DNA from 3 places in the Enterobacter sp. SM3 genome. Region 1 is predicted to be linked to each of the others. Evidence: predicted binding sites of a transcription regulator. Region 1 holds the regulator's gene; each other region holds the start of a gene.
The links. Region 1 encodes LexA, which represses DNA repair genes until DNA is damaged. Its sites were predicted from a motif close to TNCTGTATGTACATACAGNA; they were not measured.

Region 2: the regulator LexA is predicted to act here: its motif matches at 3,238-3,257, upstream of metR (HTH-type transcriptional regulator MetR).
Region 3: the regulator LexA is predicted to act here: its motif matches at 1,347-1,366, upstream of sulA (SOS-induced cell division inhibitor SulA).

What each region holds. Positions count from the first base shown of each region.
Region 1 covers NZ_CP099971.1:357,573-365,088, forward strand. The annotation lists gene plsB (glycerol-3-phosphate 1-O-acyltransferase PlsB) at 1-1,991, opposite strand, end outside; gene GVO84_RS01555 (diacylglycerol kinase) at 2,146-2,514, shown strand; gene lexA (transcriptional repressor LexA) at 2,623-3,231, shown strand; gene dinF (MATE family efflux transporter DinF) at 3,295-4,632, shown strand; gene GVO84_RS01570 (CsbD family protein) at 4,753-4,962, shown strand; gene zur (zinc uptake transcriptional repressor Zur) at 5,010-5,522, opposite strand; gene GVO84_RS01580 (cupin domain-containing protein) at 5,638-6,126, shown strand; gene GVO84_RS01585 (conjugal transfer protein TraF) at 6,299-7,516, shown strand, end outside.
Region 2 covers NZ_CP099971.1:4,612,723-4,620,238, reverse strand. The annotation lists gene pldB (lysophospholipase L2) at 1-551, shown strand, start outside; gene yigL (sugar/pyridoxal phosphate phosphatase YigL) at 583-1,383, shown strand; gene GVO84_RS21705 (carboxylate/amino acid/amine transporter) at 1,466-2,365, shown strand; gene metR (HTH-type transcriptional regulator MetR) at 2,253-3,206, opposite strand; gene metE (5-methyltetrahydropteroyltriglutamate--homocysteine S-methyltransferase) at 3,322-5,583, shown strand; gene GVO84_RS21690 (dienelactone hydrolase family protein) at 5,671-6,477, opposite strand; gene udp (uridine phosphorylase) at 6,733-7,494, shown strand.
Region 3 covers NZ_CP099971.1:1,647,957-1,655,472, forward strand. The annotation lists gene ompA (porin OmpA) at 1-462, opposite strand, end outside; gene sulA (SOS-induced cell division inhibitor SulA) at 817-1,326, opposite strand; gene GVO84_RS07600 (TfoX/Sxy family DNA transformation protein) at 1,544-2,170, shown strand; gene yccS (YccS family putative transporter) at 2,127-4,289, opposite strand; gene GVO84_RS07610 (YccF domain-containing protein) at 4,309-4,755, opposite strand; gene helD (DNA helicase IV) at 4,879-6,933, shown strand; gene mgsA (methylglyoxal synthase) at 6,992-7,450, opposite strand.

The sequences.
Region 1 (7,516 bases):
CCCGCCAGCTCATCTTTGCTCCAGCGCAGGAACAGCTCCGCTTTCAGCATCGGGTAGAGCGTATCAACGTGACGCAAGAGTTCCTGACGCGAGATACGGCGATGCTGGGTGATGATGGCCGCCATGAGCGACGGCAGCATCAGCATATGGGTGATGTTGTTGCGGTAGTACGTCATCAGAACTGCCTGCTCGCGCGGCAGAATGATGATGTCGCCGATCGTGTCCTTTTCGACTTCAAACTTGTTCATCTGCAACGCGTGATCGATAAGCTCACTGGCGGTAGCAGAAGGCACAGTTGAATCAACGGAATACGGCACGTTGCGCATCATGTCCAGATAGCAATCCAGCTGCTCCGTGAGCTGTTCGCGGGTCAGCGAGCGCTGACGCGAAGCCAGAAGCGCCGTACAGCACAGGTTCATGGCGTTAGCCGCACCGGCGTTGTTAATGCGCACCATCAGCTCGGACGCGATGCCGTTAACCGTTGGCGTCAGCCAGGCTGGACGAATCGCTTCGATAGGATCGATGGATTCGCGCCACTCGGGAACGTGATGGTTCAGGTACGTCATCAGCGGCATCGGCTCGCCAAAGTTCACATAGCCCTGACCGAGATTGCGTAGCTTGCTTAAGCCGCGCAGCATCTGCGGCAGGCTCTCTTTCTCTTTGGTCGCACCGCGCAGCTCTTTGGCGTACGTGCCCACTTCCATCACGTGCTCATAGCCAATGTAGATTGGCACCAGCGTGATTGGACGGGTTCCTCCGCGCAGCATCGCCTGAATGGTCATCGACAGCGTGCCGGTCTTCGGATCGAGCAGGCGTCCGGTACGGGAACGACCGCCTTCGACGAAGTACTCCACAGAATAGCCGCGGCTGAACAGCTCGCCCAGATACTCGCGGAACACGGTGGAGTAGAGCTTGTTGCCCTTGAAGGTACGACGGATAAAGAAGGCGCCCAGGCGGCGGAAAATCGGGCCTGCTGGCCAGAAATTCAGGTTGATACCGGCAGCAATGTGCGGCGGTACCAGCCCCTGATGATAGAGCACATAGGAAAGAAGCAGGTAGTCCATGTGGCTGCGGTGGCAGGGAACATAGACAATCTCATGGCCGTCATGCGCCAGCTGGCGTACGCGCTCGGCGTTATGAACGTTGATGCCCTGGTAGAGGCGGTTCCAGGTAAAGCCGAGAATACGATCGGACAGGCGGATCATCTCGTATGAGAAGTTCGCTGCAATCTCTTCCATCAGTGCAATGGCGTTCTGCTGGGCTTTCTCATGCGATATTTTCTTGCTGCGCGCTTCGTCTTCGACGGCGCGGGCAATCGCTTTGGAGGCCAGCAGCTTGTTGAACAGATCCTGACGCGCCGGGAGACGCGGCCCTACGGCAGCCAGGCGCTGGCGGGCGAAGTGCATACGCGCCACGCGCGCCAGTTTCTGCGCGATGATCTTGTCGGTGCCGTGCTCGTCCGCCATTCGACGCAGCGAAACGGAAGGGGAGAAACGCACAAAGCTGTCGCGTCCCAGCCAGGAGACCGCGAAGAACTTCTGGATGCCGTTAAGCATGCGCAGCGGCGGGTTCTCTTCACCTTTTTCACGGCCCGGGCGACGACCAAACATCACCGATACCGGCACCATCTGCACATCCAGATCGGGGTTGCTGCGGTGCAGGTCGAGATAGTCATGGAACAGCTTGATGGACTCTTCTTTTGGCGTGTAGTAGGTAAACACGCGCGGTCCACCGTGAATGAACACGTAGCGCGGCAGTAAAGTGCCGTCAACTTCTAGCGGTTCAAGCGGGTCAGGTAAGTCATGCGCCAGACACTGGGCGCGAAGCGTTAGTAAGTCTGCCTTCGAGTTATAAGGCAAAACGTACATAATAGGACGCGACGTATCGAGCCCCAATTCCAGCGCGGGTTCCGCTGGGATAGACTTGCTTTTTACCAGGATGCTTAATGGTAAATTAAGTAATTTGTAGTAAATTCGTGGCCAGCCGGACATAAACGATGTAAAGCCTCTGGTTAATAATGCAATTGCGGCGCAAGGATAACAGAAAGCGCGCAAAATTTCTGTTGTTACCCGTCATACTTCAGGCTGTAGCGAAACGCGCTACAGTTCCTGTTACTGACGCTTTTTTTCATAAAAGGTTCTTTTAATGGCCAATAATACCACTGGGTTAACGCGTATCATCAAAGCCGCCGGCTATTCATGGAAAGGGTTCCGTGCCGCGTGGATCAACGAAGCCGCCTTTCGCCAGGAGGGCGTCGCCGCTATCATCGCGGTGATCATCGCCTGTTTCCTTGATGTTGATGCTATTACCCGCGTACTTCTTATCGGTTCCGTGCTTCTGGTGATGATAGTGGAAATTCTTAATAGCGCTATTGAAGCTGTTGTTGATCGCATTGGTTCAGATTTCCACGAGCTTTCTGGCCGCGCAAAAGACATGGGCTCTGCTGCCGTGTTGCTGGCGATTATCACTGCCGTAATCACCTGGGTCACGCTGCTTTGGTCACATTTCCGATGAGCCTCGAGGAATAATTAAGTCCCTGGTTTTTTGTGCAGTTTTTGGTTCCAAAATCGCCTTTGACTGTATATACTCACAGCATAACTGTATATACACCCAGGGGGCGGAATGAAAGCGTTAACGACCAGGCAGCAAGAGGTGTTTGATCTCATCCGGGATCATATCGGCCAGACGGGTATGCCACCCACGCGTGCGGAAATCGCGCAGCGTCTGGGCTTCCGTTCTCCGAATGCTGCCGAAGAACACCTCAAAGCGCTGGCGCGTAAGGGCGTGATTGAGATTGTTTCAGGCGCGTCACGTGGTATCCGCCTACTGGTGGAAGAAGAGACGGGCATTCCGCTGGTGGGGCGTGTTGCTGCCGGTGAGCCTTTACTGGCACAGCAGCATATTGAAGGCCACTACCAGGTCGATCCGGCCATGTTCAAACCGAGCGCTGATTTCCTGCTGCGCGTCAGCGGTATGTCGATGAAAGACATCGGCATTCTTGACGGCGATCTGCTTGCGGTGCACAAAACGCAGGATGTGCGTAACGGCCAGGTGGTTGTCGCACGCATTGATGATGAAGTCACCGTCAAGCGTTTGAAAAAACAGGGGAACACCGTTCAGCTACTGCCTGAAAACAATGAGTTCTCCCCGATTGTGGTCGATCTCCGCGAACACAACTTCTCTATCGAAGGACTGGCGGTTGGGGTCATTCGCAACGGCGAATGGCTGTAACCTCTTCCTGACAGGCTATGGCGCCGCTGTAGCCTGCTTCATTCTCCACTCCCGGTATTTTTCATGTCACTGCTGACGGCATCCGATAAGGCATTGTGGCGTCTTGCTCTGCCGATGATTTTCTCCAATATTACCGTTCCCTTGCTCGGTCTGGTCGATACTGCCGTTATTGGTCACCTTGATTCGCCTGTTTATCTTGGCGGCGTGGCGATTGGCGCGACGGCAACCAGCTTCCTGTTTATGCTGCTGCTCTTTTTGCGTATGAGCACCACCGGGCTTACGGCACAGGCTTATGGCGCAAAAGATCCGCTGCGTCTGGCGCGCGCGCTGGTGCAGCCGCTGATCCTTGCGCTTGGCGCGGGGGCGTTAATCGTTTTATTACGTACGCCTCTGATCGACCTTGCACTCCATGTTGTTGGCGGCAGCGAGGCGGTACTGGCGCAGGCGCGACGTTTCCTTGAAATCCGCTGGCTCAGCGCGCCCGCGTCGCTGGCTAACCTGGTTCTGCTGGGGTGGCTACTGGGCGTTCAGTACGCCCGTGCGCCGGTCATTTTGCTGGTGGTGGGTAACCTGCTCAATATCGTTTTGGATGTCTGGCTGGTCATGGGTCTGCATATGAATGTGCAGGGCGCGGCGCTGGCGACGGCGATTGCCGAGTACGGAACCTTTATTATTGGCCTGTGGATGGTCTGGCGCGTGCTGGCGATGCGCGGCATCTCCCTGGCGCTGCTCAAAACCGCATGGCGCGGCAATATCCGTAAGCTGCTGGCACTTAATCGTGACATCATGCTGCGCTCGCTGCTGCTTCAGCTCTGCTTCGGCGCGCTGACGGTATTCGGGGCTCGACTGGGGCCAGAAATCGTTGCGGTCAACGCGGTATTGATGACGCTACTGACCTTTACCGCCTACGCGCTGGACGGTTTTGCCTATGCGGTAGAAGCGCATTCCGGGCAGGCGTACGGTGCGCGCGAAAGCGGGCAGCTTCGGGACGTCTGGCGGGCAGCCTGCCGTCAGTCGGGACTGGTGGCGCTGGCGTTCGGCCTGGTTTACGCCTGCCTGGGTGAGCAGATCGTTGCATTGCTAACGTCTATCCCTGCGCTGCGCGAACTGGCGAGTCACTATCTCATCTGGCAAGTCATATTACCGGTGGTCGGCGTCTGGTGTTATCTGCTGGACGGCATGTTTATTGGTGCGACGCGCGGAGCGGAAATGCGCAACAGCATGGCGGTCGCGGCGGCAGGGTTTGGCCTGACGCTACTGACGCTTCCCTGGCTGGGTAATCACGGTTTGTGGCTGGCCCTGGCCGTTTTCCTCTCGCTGCGAGGGATATCGCTGGCTTTTATCTGGCACCGCCACTGGCAAAACAATACCTGGTTCTCTTCACGTCACGATATATCGTGACGGTTAAAGATTCCGAATATGAAATCAACTGCCGAATCCTTAACTACAATAATTATCACGTCCAGCAGAAAAGAACGTAACGGACGTTACGACCCGACGCTTAACTAAGAGGACACGATGATGAATAAAGACGAAATCGGCGGCAACTGGAAGCAGTTCAAAGGTAAAGCGAAAGAAAAGTGGGGTAAGCTGACTGATGACGATATGACCGTCATTGAAGGTAAACGCGATCAGCTTGTCGGTAAAATTCAGGAACGTTACGGCTACGCGAAAGATCAGGCGGAAAACGAAGTCAAAGACTGGGAAACCCGTAACGACTACCGCTGGTAACGCTGAATAACCCACAGGGCGGCTCTAAGCCGCCTTTTCTTTTGCCGTTAACGCGGCTTTTTCTTCACAAGAATTGAGTGGTCGTGCTGGCACGCATCCTGATGGCGACAGGCTTCCACTTCCACGCAGGCAGAGCACAGCCCGTGCGCTTCAATCACGTTATGACGCAGGGCAAAACCCATTTTCGCCGCCAGCGTATGCATAATATCTTCCACGCCTTCCGCAGCCTCTTCTTTCACCACGCCGCAGCGGTCACAGATAAACATCGCCGACGTGTGGGTGGGCTGATCGAACAGATGGCACAGCACATAGCTGTTGGTGGATTCAACCTTATGCACGAACCCTTGTTCAAGCAGGAAATCCAGGGCGCGATACACCGTCGGTGGCTTCGCCTGCGGCTCGCTTTCGCGGAGCAGGTCGAGCAGATCGTAGGCGCTGATAGCACCCTGCTGCAGGCTCATCAGACGTAATACTTCAAGGCGCTGCGGAGTCAGGCGCACATTGCGTTGCGCGCACAGCTTTTCGGCCTGCGCTAACAGCTCTTTTGTGGACTTATCCATGTAGCACCCCGGATGTTATAGGACGGAAAACCCCCACTTTATCATGTTCTGGTAAAAACACCGAGATCCGCCAGTCTGTGCTATACCTGACCCATTACAAACCGGGAAATAAACAATGAAAAAACCTGACTGTATTCGGCACTGGCGCGACGTAGAAGGCGCGGATGATTCGACCTATCCAGATAGCGATGAGCTTTTTTCTATAGGCGCCCCGCTGGCTCGCAAGCTCGGGCTCGGGCGCATTGGCATCCATCATGAGCGTTTACCGCCCGGGCGCAGAACGTCCTATCCGCATGCTGAAAGCGATGAAGAAGAGTTCATTTACGTGATTGAAGGTTATCCAGACGCGTGGATTAATGGCTATTTATGGAAACTTGAACCGGGCGACAGCGTGGGGTTTCCTGCCGGAACCGGTATCTGCCACACCTTTATTAACAACACGGAGGAAGAGGTGCGGTTGCTGGTCGTAGGCGAGGCCAACAAGAAGCACAATCGCATCTACTATCCCCTCAATCCGGTGTATGCCGCTACCCGAGAGGATCGCTGGGTTGACCACCCACCCCAGTTTTTTGGACCGCATGATGGAAAACCTGGGAAAAAATAATTTCCTCTTCTATAAATATTGAGGGCCGTCACAAAATATAACAGGCCGTAAGGGAGTTTTACTTAGGGAAAGAAATAGCGGGTCTTTTACTACTTATTCACAGCAATAGTTCGTTCCTGTTTGGGTGATAACAGACAGGGGTTATTTCATAACAGACTATAACGGGCATACTGTGAAAAAAAATTTTAAATTTTCGGTGGTGAGTATCGCTGTTTCCTTGTTTATGGCAAATCAGGCGGGAGCAGCCAATACCTGGACAGAATCACGAAGTGACGCAATGGGGGGCACTGGCGTTGCCTCCGGGAGCTATGGTAGCGGGGCGTTAATCAACCCCGCGTTGCTGGCAAAGGCAAAACCGGACGATGATGTGACGGTCATTTTGCCGTCCGTTGGCGTACAGGTAACGGATAAAGACAATCTTCAGGACGAGATTGATAACATCAACGACAAAATTAATCACTACAAGGATGTGGTTGATGGCCTCACGCCAAGAGAGATTATTACCAATCCGTTAGGTTCCATTAATCAATTCCAGGGCGCGGCCAAAGATCTGGCCGATGAGTTGGACTATCTCAAGGGCAAAACCGCACGCGCGACGGCAGGTGCAGGGCTTGCCGTGAGTATCCCTAACGATGTGCTTTCTGTGGCCTTTATGGCGAAAGGCTATGCTCATGGCCGGGTGAGCTCGTCTATCGATCAGCAAGATATTGATTATCTGCGCGGTATTCAACGAAGCAATGTGGTGGCTGCCGGTGTTGCCCTGGACGCTGCGCTGAACGGCACGGATCAGATCACTAAAAATCTCAACTCAACGGCGTCTGGCCGGGCGGCGATTGTGTCCGATTATGGTGTTGCCGTTGCCCGTCAGTTTGACCTCGGCGGCGTCCCTGTTTCCGTGGGCGTGACGCCAAAACTGCAAAAAACCTGGGTCTATAACTACACCACCTCAATCTACGATTACGACAGTAACAAGTGGAACGACAGCCGCTACCGCACGGACGACACGGGCTTTAACGTCGATGCCGGTATTGCGGCTGATTTCGGCGAACACTGGACGGTAGGCGTGAGCGGACAAAACCTGATGTCGCGCGATATCGACACCAAAGATATCCGTATCCGCAACGGCCGTACGGGAGAAGTGGTGAGCTATAAAGATACCTACCAGATCCGTCCGCTGGTGACCGCCGGTGCCGCCTGGCACAACGATCTGGTGACGCTGACCGCCGATGGCGATTTGACGGAAACCAAAGGCTTCAAGAGCGAAGATACGTCGCAGTATGTGGGTGTCGGTGCCGAGGTTACGCCGCTCAGCTGGCTGGCGGTGCGTGCGGGTTATCGCGCGGACGTGAAGGGTAACGACAGCAATGTCTTTACCGGAGGTGTCGGTTTC
Region 2 (7,516 bases), 620 kb from region 1:
TTTTACAGCGCCACGCGCACCAGTGCGACGCCATTGCGCTCACCGCGCCGATGTATGGCATCGTCATGCGTTTTCCTGACTGGATGGTGCGTCATATTCTTGACTGGGCTGAGGGCCATCAGCGCATTCGAGAAGGCTATGCCATCGGGACGGGGCGCTGGCGTGCACTGCCGTTTGCGATGAACGTGCTGACCCACAGCCGACAGCGCTATCGTCGTAACCTGCGTTTTTATGCCGATGAACCGCGCCTGCGCGTGGGTGGCCCGACCTATCACTGGGTGCGGGAAGGTATTCTTGCCGGTGAGCAGGTGCTGGCTGGCGTCGGCAATGACGACACGCCAACGCTCCTGATTCAGGCTGAAGAAGAGCGTGTGGTGGATAACCGCATGCATGACCGTTATTGCGAACTGCGCGCTGCCGCCGGTCACCCTTGTGAAGGGGGAAAACCGCTGGTCATTAACGGCGCGTACCATGAGATCCTTTTTGAAAAGGACGCTATGCGCTCAGTCGCGCTCAACGCCATTGTTGAATTTTTCAACAGGCATAATTGATTTTTGTTTTCCACCAGAGGTTGAAATCCCTATGTACCAGGTTGTTGCATCTGATTTAGATGGCACGCTGCTTTCCCCCGACCACACCCTCTCGCCTTACGCGAAAGAGACCTTAAAACTCCTGACCGCCCGTGGCGTGAACTTCGTGTTTGCCACCGGTCGCCACCACGTGGACGTGGGGCAGATCCGCGATAATCTGGAAATCAAATCGTACATGATCACCTCCAACGGTGCCCGCGTGCACGATACCGACGGCAACCTGATCTTTACCCACAACCTGGATCGCGATATTGCCGCCGATCTGTTCGGCGTGGTGCACAATAATCCGGATATCGTCACCAACGTTTATCGCGACGACGACTGGTTTATGAACCGTCACCGCCCGGAAGAGATGCGTTTCTTCAAAGAAGCCGTATTCCAGTACTCACTGTACGAGCCGGGTCTGCTGGAGCAGGAAGGGATCAGTAAGGTGTTCTTCACCTGTGTAAACCATGAGGAATTGCTGCCGCTGGAGCAGGCGATCAACGCCCGCTGGGGCGATCGCGTCAACGTGAGCTTCTCAACCCTGACCTGCCTGGAAGTGATGGCGGGGGGCGTCTCCAAAGGTCACGCGCTGGAAGCCGTCGCGAAACGTCTGGGCTTCGAGCTGAAGGACTGTATCGCCTTTGGTGACGGCATGAACGATGCCGAAATGCTTTCGATGGCAGGCAAGGGCTGCATTATGGAGAATGCGCACCAGCGTCTGAAAGATCTGCACCCGGAGCTGGAAGTGATCGGCACCAACGCAGACAACGCGGTGCCGAAGTATCTGCGCAAACTGTTCCTTGAATAATCTTCATTTGGTTGTTTATTGCTCAGATGTCAACTAAAGAGTTCGCTACAATGCCTCTCCTTCTTTTTGAGAGACAAGCATTGTGGCGCTACTCATTATCACCACTATCCTGTGGGCCTTCTCCTTTAGCCTGATTGGCGAATACCTTGCCGGTTCGGTCGACAGCTACTTCTCGGTGCTGATGCGCGTGGGGCTGGCGGCGCTGGTGTTCCTGCCGTTTCTGCGCACGCGCGGGCAATCGCTGAAAACGATTGTGCTGTACATGCTGGTGGGGGCGATGCAGCTCGGCATCATGTATCTGTTTAGCTTCCGGGCCTACGTCTACCTGTCTGTCTCCGAGTTCCTGCTCTTTACCGTGCTGACGCCGCTCTATATCACGCTGATTTACGACCTGCTCAGCAGACGCCGCCTGCGATGGGGATACCTGCTGAGCGCGGCGCTGGCGGTGATCGGCGCGGCGATTATTCGCTATGACAAAGTCAGCGATCACTTCTGGACCGGGCTGATGTTCGTCCAGCTCGCCAACATCAGTTTTGCCATCGGCATGGTGGGCTATAAGCGCCTGATGGAAACCCGTCCGATGCCGCAGCATAACGCGTTCGCCTGGTTTTATATGGGCGCCGCAATTGTCGCGGTGGCAGCGTGGTTTATGCTCGGTAACCCGCAAAAACTGCCGACCACCACCGTGCAGTGGGGCGTTCTGGTTTGGCTGGGCGTGGTGGCGTCAGGGCTGGGGTACTTCATGTGGAACTACGGCGCTACGCAGGTAGACGCCGGTACGCTGGGGATCATGAACAACGTGCATGTCCCGGCAGGGCTGCTGGTCAACCTCGCCATCTGGCAGCAACAGCCGCACTGGCCGAGCTTCATTATTGGGGGAGCGGTGATCCTGGCTTCGCTGTGGGTCCATCGCCGATGGGTCGCTCCGCGCTCCGCACAAACGGAAGATGGTCGCACGCGTGGTTCCGCGCTGAGCGAATAAACGCCTCCGTAATCGGCTGACGCTGCTCGCCATCGCGCACGGCGGCGTACAGTCGGCTCCACAGTCCTTCACCCAGGGTTTTGGTCTGTACCAGACCCTGGCGTTCAAAACTCTCCACCACCCAGTGCGGCAGCGCCGCGATACCCATTCTGGCCGCCACCATCTGAATCAGCAGCAGCGTGTTATCCACGCTTTTCAACTGCGGGCTAATGCCTGCAGGCTGCAGGAAGTGGCGCCAGATATCCAGACGACTGCGCTGGACCGGATAAATCAGCAGCGTTTCTGTCGCCAGGTCTTCCGGCGTGATGCGCGTTTTGGTCGCCAGCGGATGGTCCGGCGCCAGCACCAGGCGCACTTCATAATCAAACATCGGCGAATAGTGCAGGCCGCTTCGCGGCAGGATGTCAGAAGTCATCACCAGGTCCAGCTCGCCCTGCTGCAGCGACGGCTGCGGGTCAAAGGTCACGCCGGATTTGAAGTCCATCTCCACCTGCGGCCACTTCTGGCGGAAGTTCTCAAGCGCGGGGGTCAGCCACTGAATACAGCTGTGGCACTCAATGGCGATACGCAGCTTGGTCTGCTGCGGTTCGTTACACGCCTGCAGCGCGCTGGCGATTTGCGGCAGTACCTGATTCGCCAGTTGAAGAAGAATTTCACCCTGAGGCGTAAAGCGCAGGGGCTGGCTCTTACGCACAAAAAGACGGAAGCCGAGGCGTTGTTCCAGATCGCTGAACTGGTGAGAAAGGGCGGACTGGGTCTGGTGCAGCGTGGCCGCAGCCGCCGCGAGCGAGCCGCAGTTCCGCAACGCTTGTAGCGTTTTCAGGTGTTTTATCTCGATCATGAAAGTCCTTCACTTCGCCATGAACATATTGCGCTTGAGGAATATACAGTACCTGCCAATTATAGATGTGTAAACATCTGGACGTCTAAATAACGAATTTCACAAGGGGCATACCATGACAATCCGCAATCACACTCTCGGTTTCCCTCGCGTTGGCCTGCGTCGCGAGCTGAAAAAAGCGCAAGAAAGCTACTGGGCGGGGAACGCCACCCGTGAAGAGCTGCTGGCGGTGGGGCGCGAGCTGCGCGCCCGCCACTGGGAGCAGCAAAAACAGGCGGGTATTGACCTGCTGCCGGTGGGCGATTTCGCCTGGTACGACCATGTTCTGACGACCAGCCTGCTGCTTGGCAACGTGCCGGCTCGTCATCAGAACAAAGATGGATCGGTAGATATCGATACTCTGTTCCGCATCGGCCGCGGCCGCGCGCCAACGGGTGAGCCAGCGGCAGCGGCGGAAATGACCAAGTGGTTTAACACCAATTATCACTATATGGTGCCGGAGTTCGTGAAAGGCCAGCAGTTCAGGCTGACCTGGACGCAGCTTCTGGACGAGGTGGACGAAGCGCTGGCGCTGGGTCATCAGGTGAAGCCCGTATTGCTGGGGCCGGTCACCTACCTGTGGCTGGGCAAAGTGAAAGGTGAGCCGTTTGACCGACTCAGCCTGCTGAAGGATATCCTGCCGGTCTACAAACAGGTGCTGATTGAGCTGGGCAAGCGCGGCATTCAATGGGTACAAATCGACGAACCGGCGCTGGTGCTTGAGTTGCCGGAGGCGTGGCTCGATGCCTTCAAACCGGCGTATGACGCGCTCACCGGGCAGGTGAAGCTGCTGCTCACCACCTATTTCGAAGGCGTGACGCCGAACCTGAAGACCATTACCGCGCTGCCGGTACAGGGCCTGCACGTTGACCTCGTTCACGGTAAAGATGATGTGGCGGAGCTGCACAAGCGCCTGCCAGCGGACTGGCTGCTTTCCGCCGGGCTGGTTAACGGTCGCAACGTCTGGCGTGCCGATCTCACCGAGAAATATGCACAAATCAAAGACATCGTCGGCAAACGTGAGCTTTGGGTGGCCTCTTCCTGTTCCCTGCTGCACAGCCCGATCGATCTGAGCGTGGAGACCCGCCTGGATGCCGAAGTAAAAAGCTGGTTTGCCTTTGCCCTGCAAAAATGTGACGAGCTGACGCTGCTGCGCGACGCGCTCAACAGCGGCGACACGGCGGCGATTACCGAATGGAGCGCCCCGATCCAGGCACGTCGGCACTCTGCGCGCGTGCACAACCCGGCGGTGGAAAAACGTCTGGCGGCCATCACCGTCCAGGACAGCCAGCGCCAGAGCCCGTATGAGGTGCGTGCCGAAGCGCAGCGTGCCCGTTTCAACCTGCCCGCCTGGCCGACCACGACTATCGGCTCTTTCCCGCAAACCACGGAGATCCGCGGTCTGCGTCTGGACTTCAAAAAGGGCAATCTGGATGCGAATCACTACCGCACCGGCATCGCGGAACACATCAAGCAGGCGATTATCGAGCAGGAACGCCTGGGGCTGGACGTGCTGGTGCACGGCGAGGCCGAGCGTAACGACATGGTGGAATACTTCGGTGAGCACCTGGACGGCTTTGTCTTTACCCAGAACGGCTGGGTGCAGAGCTATGGCTCCCGCTGCGTGAAGCCGCCGGTGGTCATTGGTGACGTCAGCCGCCCGGAAGCGATCACCGTGGAGTGGGCGAAGTATGCCCAGTCCCTGACCGACAAGCCGGTAAAAGGGATGCTGACCGGTCCGGTGACCATTCTCTGCTGGTCGTTCCCGCGTGAAGACGTGACCCGTGAAACCATCGCCAAACAGATAGCCCTGGCGCTGCGTGATGAAGTGGCGGATCTGGAAGCGGCAGGTATTGGCATCATTCAGATTGACGAGCCTGCGCTGCGTGAAGGTCTGCCGCTGCGCCGCAGCGACTGGGATGCCTACCTGCAGTGGGGCGTGGAAGCGTTCCGCATTAACGCCGCGGTGGCGAAGGACGACACGCAGATCCACACCCACATGTGCTACTGCGAATTTAACGACATCATGGATTCGATTGCCGCGCTGGACGCCGACGTGATCACCATCGAGACCTCGCGTTCGGACATGGAGCTGCTGGAGTCGTTTGAAGAGTTCGACTACCCGAATGAAATCGGGCCGGGCGTGTACGACATTCACTCCCCGAACGTTCCGAGCGTGGAGTGGATAGAAGCCCTGCTGAAAAAAGCGGCCCAGCGCATTCCGGCAGAGCGCCTGTGGGTGAACCCGGACTGCGGACTGAAAACCCGCGGCTGGCCGGAGACGCGCGCGGCGCTCGCCAACATGGTGAAGGCGGCGCAGAATTTGCGTCAGGCGTAGTAATGCTGGATTGCAGGGTGGCGCTATCGCTTACCCGGTCTGTCTGTAGGCCCGGTAAGGCGTAGCCGCCACCGGGCTTTTTTGTTATTACGCTTTCTTCCCGCCGTACTGGCTAAACCACGCCAGCATCCGCTGCCAGCCATCTTGGGCTGATTCTGCGTGATAGCTCGGACGATAATCGGCATTAAACGCATGCCCGGCATCCGGGTAGACCACAATCTCCGCCTTCGCATTTGCCGCACGGAGCGCATGGCGCATGGTCTCTACCGAATCAAGCGAAATACCGGTGTCCTGTCCGCCGTAAAGCCCTAACACGGGGGCATTTAACTCGGTGGCGATATCGACGGGATGTTTCGGTGAATTCAGCGTTTTTTCACCCACCAGTTTGCCGTACCAGGCGACAGCGGCTTTGAGCTGCGGGTTATGCGCGGCATACAGCCAGCTAATGCGCCCGCCCCAGCAGAAACCGGTGACCAGCAGACGATGCGGATCGCCGCCGTTGCGTGCCGCCCAGCTGGCGACGTGGTCGAGATCGGCCAGCACCTGCGCGTCCGGGACTTTGCTGACCAGGTTGCTGAGCAATGTTGGAATATCGCTGTAGTCGTTCGGATCGCCCTGACGGAAGTAGAGCTCTGGGGCAACGGCCAGATACCCTTCCAGCGCCAGCCGGCGGCAGAGGTCGCGAATGTGTTCGTGAACACCAAATATCTCCTGAATCACAATCACGATGGGCAGCGGGCCGTCTGCCGATTTTGGCCGTGCGTGATAAGCAGGCATATTCTCCCCCTGCGAGGGAATGGAGGTCTCACCCGCGGTAATTGCCGCTTCTGGCGTCGACACGATGGTTGAAGCATGTGGGGCCGCAGCAGGTGCAAAACCGGTTTTTTCAGTCATGGCATTCTCCGTACCAATGAGTTAGCGCAAAGGTAAATATAGACACCAGGTTAACAACTCACAGTGCCTTAAACGGTCTATCTTTTGTGCAGCACCTGGCGATATAACTTGTTAATGTGATGTAAATCACCTTTTTATGGAAATTCAATGTAATCATTTTCATTCATGGTGAGGTGCGTCACGAAAATATGCTTACTGCTTCTGTAAAGTACCGTTTTACTTCTTCTGACTAACCGACCCACAGAGGAGTCACCTATGTCTAAGTCTGATGTTTTTCATCTCGGCCTCACTAAAAACGATTTACAAGGGGCTACGCTCGCTATCGTCCCCGGCGATCCTGAGCGTGTGGAAAAGATCGCCGCGCTGATGGATAAGCCGGTCAAGCTAGCTGCCCATCGTGAGTTCACCACCTGGCGCGCAGAGCTGGATGGCAAAGCGGTGATCGTGTGCTCTACCGGTATCGGTGGTCCGTCTACCTCTATTGCTGTTGAAGAGCTGGCACAGCTGGGCATTCGTACTTTCCTGCGTATCGGTACCACCGGCGCTATCCAGCCGCACATCAACGTCGGCGACGTGCTGGTCACCACTGCGTCCGTCCGTCTGGACGGTGCAAGCCTGCACTTTGCACCGATGGAATTCCCGGCAGTGGCTGATTTCGAATGCACCACCGCGCTGGTTGAAGCCGCGAAGTCCGTAGGCGCAACTACCCACGTGGGCGTCACCGCCTCTTCCGACACCTTCTACCCGGGCCAGGAGCGTTACGACACCTTCTCAGGCCGCGTGGTAAGCCGTTTCAAAGGCTCAATGGAGGAGTGGCAGTCCATGGGCGTGATGAACTACGAAATGGAATCCGCAACGCTGCTGACCATGTGCGCAAGCCAGGGTCTGCGTGCCGGTATGGTGGCGGGCGTTATCGTCAACCGTACCCAGCAGGAGATCCCGAACGCCGAAACCATGAAGCAGACCGAAAGTCATGCGGTGAAAATCGTGGTTGAAGCCGCGCGTCGCCTGATCTAGTCCTCTCCTTTCGAAATCAAAG
Region 3 (7,516 bases), 1.3 Mb from region 1:
CCACTCAACGCCACCAGCGAATACTGGGGAAACACCGGTGTCATGGTTGTCACCAGAGATGTTGTTGCTGGAGTCTGCGCGCCATACCATGCCGCCCAGACGGGTGTACACGTCCAGATCGTCAGTGATTGGGTAGCCCAGTTTAGCGGTCAGCTGAACGCCCTGTGCTTTGAAAGCGCCGTTGATGGTGTCGCCTTTGTATGGCATACGACCTAACCAGTCGTAACCCATTTCAAAACCAACATACGGGTTAACCTGATAGCCACCGAACGCACCTGCACCAAGCTGGCTCTCGTGAGTTGGGCCATCATTGTTCAGGCTGCTGTTGTACCAGCCGGTGTCGTGGAACTGAGACCAGCCCAGTTTACCACCTGCATACCAGGTATTATCTTTCGGAGCGGCCTGCGCTACGGTAGCGAAGCCAGCCAGTGCCACTGCAATCGCGATAGCTGTCTTTTTCATTTTTTGCGCCTCGTTATCATCCAAAATTCGCCATGAAAGTCTCAGGAGAGAATCACGGTTAAATCCTTCACCGGGGGGCGTGGTCAAATATAAATCTACCGATATCTTCGGCTTAGGCCGAGCACCCCTGGCGATGTAAAGTCTACAACGTAGCTGAAAACTTACAAGTGTGAAGTCCGTCAGGCATATGAAAAAAAAAGTTCCGTATACCGATTATTTAACATTTTTCGAACGAATTTTGTGCAATAAAATTAAGGAGAACCGCACCAGACAAGCCTTGCCGCAATTTTCAGTCAGGGAACTTTAATGCCATCTTGTAGTCAAAAAAAATTCCAGGAAAAATCTTAATTTCACTCAATGATACAAATTCGAGTGAATTTTTAGCCCAGAAAGTTGTCCTCTGCGGTAAGAATCCGATCGAACCGGACGCATAATGAACCCGATCGCATTCCCTTCTTCAGCTGCTTCTGTCAGACGGAAATGTTCCTCTTCCGTCAATTCTTCCGGTAACCATCCAATCACCACGCTGTAATTTCCGGTGCGTAACGCGCGGATCATCGACTCCACGGTATCGCACGGCGAGAGCTGATTAATTTGCATGACCTTGGTGAGCGGAAGGCCTGCGGACTGAACCCACTCACGGCTCAGTTTTTGCTGAGGGGTGAGCCAAAGCTGCCAGCGTGATTGCTGACCAAGCTGTTGCAATAATGGCAACAGCAGAAGTTGCGTCAACAGGGGCTGGTCTTCACGATAAACCACTTCACTGATAAGCCCCGTGGAAACACGCTCGACGGAATTCTGCGCGACATTGCCTGCGGTAGAAGAGAGAGAAGTTGAGCGATTTGCATAGCCTGAAGTGTGCATATTCATTCCAGCCCTGTAGTTACTGTATGGATATACAGTAACCCCTGAATGCATAAAGATCAACCTCATTTTCGGAAAGCGACTCGCAAAATTCATTCAATCTTGATGCCCCTCGTAAAATCATCTTGCTCAACGGCGATAAGTTGCCTATTTTCCTGCTAACGGATCCGCTAGTAAGAAATTTCGTTGTTACGTTATGATTTTTAAGGGAAATATCATGAAAAAGATATCTTATGAACGGATTTATAAATCCCAGGAATACCTCTCCCCGTTGGGCGAGATACATCATCGCGCGCTGTTTGGAGGCTACACCCTGGCGGTGGATGATGCGGTTTTTGCCATGGTGTCCGATGGCGAGCTTTATCTTCGCGCCTGTGAGGAGAGTGCGAAATACTGTGTAAAGAATGCCTCTTCATTTTTGACGTTGATGAAGCGAGGCCGCCCGGTGCTGCTCAACTATTATCGTGTGGATGACGGATTATGGCAGGACAGGGAGCGGTTGCTTCAGCTCTCCTCGTTTGCGCTCAGTGCGGCAAGAAAAGAACGCTATCAACGCCATCAGCGAAACCGACTCAAGGATCTGCCAAACCTGACCTTTCAGCTTGAAGTCTTGCTCTTTGAAGCAGGCATTACCAACGAGGAAACGCTGCGGGAGCTGGGTGCCAGAGCGAGCTGGCTAAAGATGCGGGCAAAAAACAAAGCGCTCAGTATTAAAGTTCTCTTTGCGCTGGAAGGGGCAATCGAAGGGCTGCATGAGGCGGCACTCCCGGCTGGCATTCGCCGGGAGCTGACGGAGTGGTTTAATGCGCTGCCTGAGCCACAGGAGAATCACTCCTCCAGGTAGCGATTTGCTGTTGCAGCCGGCAAATTTCAGGCAGCAGAGCGATAAGCAGGCCTATCTGCTGAAGAACCAGCGGCGCTTTGCTGTCGTTTCCTGGGTCAAGATGCGCAATGCGTTGAGCCAGTTCATCCAGTGCCTGTTGAACGCGGGGCTCATCGGCTGGACGGTGATGAAGCGCATCATCAACATAGCAGACGGCGTCATCGAGCAGGTTGAGAATACCCGGGTTGGTGAGTTTCTCACGGTGGGCACCCAGCGTCGAAATATAGCTGGTGAACGTATGGTTCAGGCAGAGCAGGCGGAACGCGGTCTCACGGATCTCCGCCGTGGCGCGAGGCTCCGTAGACATGTTAGAGACAACGGAGGCCAGTTCTGCATCACTGTTGTGCGCGTCGCGACGTGCTATCCGGTAAGCCAGGCGGTTATCGCGCCCCTGGTGGTACTGCTCCAGGATAGCGTCAAGGTATCGACAGTTGGCGTTCATCGCCCTGTCTACCACGCGCGGCAAATTGCGGAAACGCCAGTCCGGCCAGATAAAGCTGACCGCGGCCCAGGCAATCGCGCAGCCAATCAGGGTATCGATCACGCGGGGCAGGGCGACTTCAAACCCTTCACCCAGCAGGTTAAAGCAGAGCAGCACCAGCAGCGTGATGAACATGGTGGCGTGAGCATACTGCACGTTGCGAAACGCAAAGAACAGCACGCCGGTGATCACGATCAGAATCAGTTGACCTTCAATGGAGGGCACAAAATAGAGCACCGGAAGGCCGATCGCGACGCCAACCAGCGTGCCGATAATACGCAGCGCAAGGCGGTGTCGGGTGGCGTTATAGTTCGGCTGGCAGACGAACAGGCTGGTCAGCAGGATCCAGTAGCCGTGGTGCAGCCCGGTTATCTGAATAAAGGCATAACCCACGCACAGCACCAGCGACATTCTCACCGCGTGGCGAAAGAGAGCTGACTCCGGCGTAAAGTTGCGGCTCAGCCGTAGCCACATATCGCTAACGCTGTGCACGCTGTCATCAGCAAGCTGGTTTTCCACCTCACTGCCCGGCAGCGCCATCGCCTGTTCGGACTCAATTGTCGCCAGTTGAGCATCAATCGCCCGCAGGTTGTTCAGCAGAAAGCCCAGCGCTTTGATGTGCTCCGGTGACGTTCCGCTGGCCTGAACGCGGTCGAGCGCCGCATCAAGGTGGCTGAATACGCGTTCAAAGCGGGGATCATGCTGATAGGGCGTGCGCAGCAGAATGGAGCGTGAGAGCTGCTGGCACGCCTGGGACTGCATGGACAGCAGGCGCTGGAAGCGGAACATGACGTCGCTGTAGCGGAACTTCTCGCGCAGGGCAGCATACTGAACGTGTGAAGAGCTGGCGCGTTCATGAATATCCTGGGCGGCAAAATAGTAGTGTAAGGTCCTTCGGGTTCCGCGCTGGCCGCGATCGCCGCGCAGACGGGTAAGCAGAGAGGCTTTTGTCTGGTTAAGGGTGGCGACCAGCTGGCCGTTTGCCAGCGCCAGATCGTAGAGCGGAGCCTGGCTTTCTTCCTCGATATCCGGGTCGAACAGCCGGGATTTCAGTTCCAGATAGTGGGCTAGCTGCTCAAAGCTGCGGGCAAGGTTATCCTGCAGAGGGCGAACCGGGAAGATCAGATGACCGGTTAGCGTCAGCAGGTTATACCAGATGGCGCCCAGCAACAGCAGAACCGGCTGCTGGTACCACTGGTCGTACAGGGAAACGCCCAGCATGGTGTAGATGGCGATCAGCAATGCACCAAAAGCGATGGTGGCATAGCGCTGTCCGAGGCCGCCCAGCAAAATAAACCCGCTGGTTGAGAGCGTAAGGCCCAGGGCAAACAGCCAGGGCCACGGGAAAAGCAGCTCAACGGACGCTGACGCAATGAAAAAGCAGACAAGCGTAATGACCAGGTTACGTAAACGCCCGGCCAGCCGATCGTCCAGGTCCGCCAGCGCCCCGGCCACCACCCCCAGCGTGAGTGGAATGGTGAGCTTGACATCATTCAGCCACCAGGGCAGGGCAACCGTGCCGCAAAGCGCGATAAATATCCTGACGTTGTATAGCCAGGTGCTGTTCCAGGTATAACGGCGAAGCAGTGGGCTTAGCATAAACGCGGCCGGTCCTTATTTACTGAAAACGACGACGAGCGTTTGCTTCACGCGCCGCCTGGGCCACTTCTACCGGAACAACCCTGCGGCCGACGGGCCAAAGGGCGATGGCGGCGATCTTAAAGTTCGCGATCCCCACCGGAATGCCAATAATCGTGATGCACTGTGCAATACCGGCAAAAATATGCATGATGCACAGCCACCAGCCGAAGAAAATCAGCCACAGAATGTTCAGCAGGGTTCCGCCCGTATTCATCAGGGCGTTTTTGCTCTCCGGATTCAGCTCGTCAACGTGGATGGCTTCATTCCCGTAGGGGATTAAGGAGAGTTTTGTGATTTCCCAGCAGGAACGGGTCAGGGGAAGCGTGAAAATCAGGACGATGCTCACCAGCGTGGCAAAAAGCCAGGAAAGGGTGGTGGCAAAACCGCCCAGCACAAAATTCAACACATTCAGAACGGTACGCATAAACCCTCACTTCCTTTCGATAAAATTAACGCCCAATGATTGTAACGTTTTTTTAGGCTGGAGCACCTTAAAACTGGCAGTTAAACTGTCAGGTAAATTATCTCTTCGTGGATTTGGCGGAACATGGAACTGAAAGCAACGTCGTTAGGCAAACGCCTGGCGCAACACCCTTACGACAGGGTTGTTCTCCTTAATGCCGGGGTGAAAGTCTCCGGGGAACGCCACGAATACCTTATTCCGTTTAACCAGCTTCTGGCTATCCACTGCAAACGCGGGCTGGTGTGGGGCGAGCTGGAGTTCGTTCTGCCTGACGATAAAGTCGTGCGTCTTCACGGCACCGAGTGGGCGGAAACCCAGCGTTTCCATCATCACCTGAACGCGCTCTGGCAGCAGTGGAGCCAGGATATGAGCGTGATTGCCGCCCAGGTGCTCCAGCAGGTGCTGGACGATATCGCGCAAAGCAACGCGCAACACGCGTGGCTGACCCGTCAGCAGACCGCCGGGCTGCAGGAAAAGATCCGACAGGCACTCTCGGCGCTGCCGCTCTCCGTGACGCGTCTCGACGAGTTTGACAACTGTCGGGACGCCTGGCGCCAGTGTCAGGCCTGGCTGAATGATAAGGATAAAAGCCGTCTTGCCCATAACCAGGCGTGGACGGACGCCATGCTCACCCAATACGCCGACTTTTTCAGTACGGTAGAATCTTCACCGCTCAACCCGGCCCAGGCGCGCGCGGTAGTTAACGGCGAGCAGTCGCTGCTGGTGCTGGCGGGGGCCGGTAGCGGTAAAACGTCGGTGCTGGTGGCGCGTGCCGGCTGGCTGCTGACGACCGGGGAAGCGGTCGCCGATCAAATTCTGCTTCTGGCCTTTGGCCGCAAGGCTGCCCAGGAGATGGACGAACGTATCCAGGAGCGTCTGCACACCCGGGACATCACGGCCAGAACCTTCCATGCCCTTGCGCTGCATATTATTCAGCAGGGCAGTAAAAAAGTGCCTGCTATCAGTAAGCTGGAAAACGACGCGCAGGCGCGTCAGGCGCTGTTCATCAAAACGTGGCGCCAGCAGTGCAGTGAGAAAAAAGCGCAGGCGAAAGGATGGCGTCAGTGGCTGGAGGAGGAGCTCAACTGGGAGGTGCCAGAGGGCAGCTTCTGGCAGGACGATAAGCTGGCGCGTCGGCTGGGTTCGCGACTTGACCGCTGGGTCAGCCTGATGCGAATGCACGGTGGATCGCAGGCAGAGATGATTGAAAGCGCGCCGGAGGCGATCCGCGATCTGTTTTCGAAGCGGGTCAAGCTGATGGCTCCAATGCTGAAAGCCTGGAAAACCGCGCTGAAAGAGGAAAACGCCGTTGATTTCTCCGGTTTGATCCATCAGGCCATCATCATTCTTGAGAAGGGACGTTTTGTCAGCCCGTGGAAACATATTCTGGTGGATGAGTTCCAGGACATCTCGCCGCAGCGTGCTGCCCTGCTCTCGGCGCTACGGGAGCAAAATAAACATACGTCGCTGTTTGCGGTGGGGGATGACTGGCAGGCCATCTATCGCTTCAGCGGGGCGCAACTCTCCCTGACGACCGCGTTCCACCACTATTTTGGCGAAGGAGACCGCAGCGATCTGGACACCACCTACCGCTTCAATTCACGCATTGGTGAGATCGCCAACCGCTTTATCCAGCAGAACCCGCATCAGCTGGCAAAGCCACTCAACAGCCTGCGCCCAGGAGATAAAAAAGCGGTCACCCTGCTGGCGGATGACCAGCTGGAACCGCTGCTGGACAAGCTCAGCGGCTATGCAAAGCCCGATGAACGTATTCTGGTGCTGGCGCGCTACCATCACCTTAAACCCGCGGCGCTGGAAAAAGCCGCCACCCGCTGGCCGAAACTGCAGCTTGAATTTATGACCATTCATGCCAGCAAAGGGCAGCAGGCCGATTATGTGATTGTGGTGGGGCTGAAAGAGGGTAGCGACGGTTTCCCGGCCCCGGCCCGCGAGTCGGTAATGGAAGAGGCCTTACTGCCGGTGCCGGAAGACTTCCCGGATGCCGAAGAGCGGCGTTTGCTGTATGTGGCCATCACCCGCGCTCGGCATCGCGTGTGGCTGTTGTTCAATAAAGAGGAGCCATCCGTGTTTGTCGATATCCTGAAGAGTATTGATGTGCCGGTGGCGCGTAAACCATAACGATGTCAGGCAAGATTTCGTAGGCCGGGCAAGGCGTAGCCGCCACCCGGCAGAAAAGCTACTTCAGTCTGTCGGAAAGATAACGCTGATAGTCCGGAATAAGGATATCAACCGGCGAGTTAAACTGCGGTGATTCGATGATGAAATCCGCCGTGGAGAGGTTCGTCGCCACCGGAATATTCCATACCGTCGCCAGGCGCAGCAGCGCTTTAACATCCGGATCGTGCGGAACCGCGTTCAGCGGATCCCAGAAGAAAATCAGGACATCAATTTTCCCTTCGGAAATCTGCGCGCCGACCTGCTGATCGCCGCCCATCGGGCCGCTCAGCATGGCATTCACCTGCAGACCCGTTTCGCGCTGGATCAGGTTACCGGTTGTGCCGGTCGCCGACAGGGCGTGCTTCTCCAGCGAAGACTGATGGCGGCGAACCCAGTTAAGCAGCATTTGTTTACAGTGATCGTGCGCCACCAGAGCAATGTGTTTGCGTTCAGGCAGCGTGCGTGTTGTCAGTTCCATAATCATATCCATCAGGTTAACTGACTACACGATGACGGGAACCGTCTGACGCTGCAAGAGAAAGGC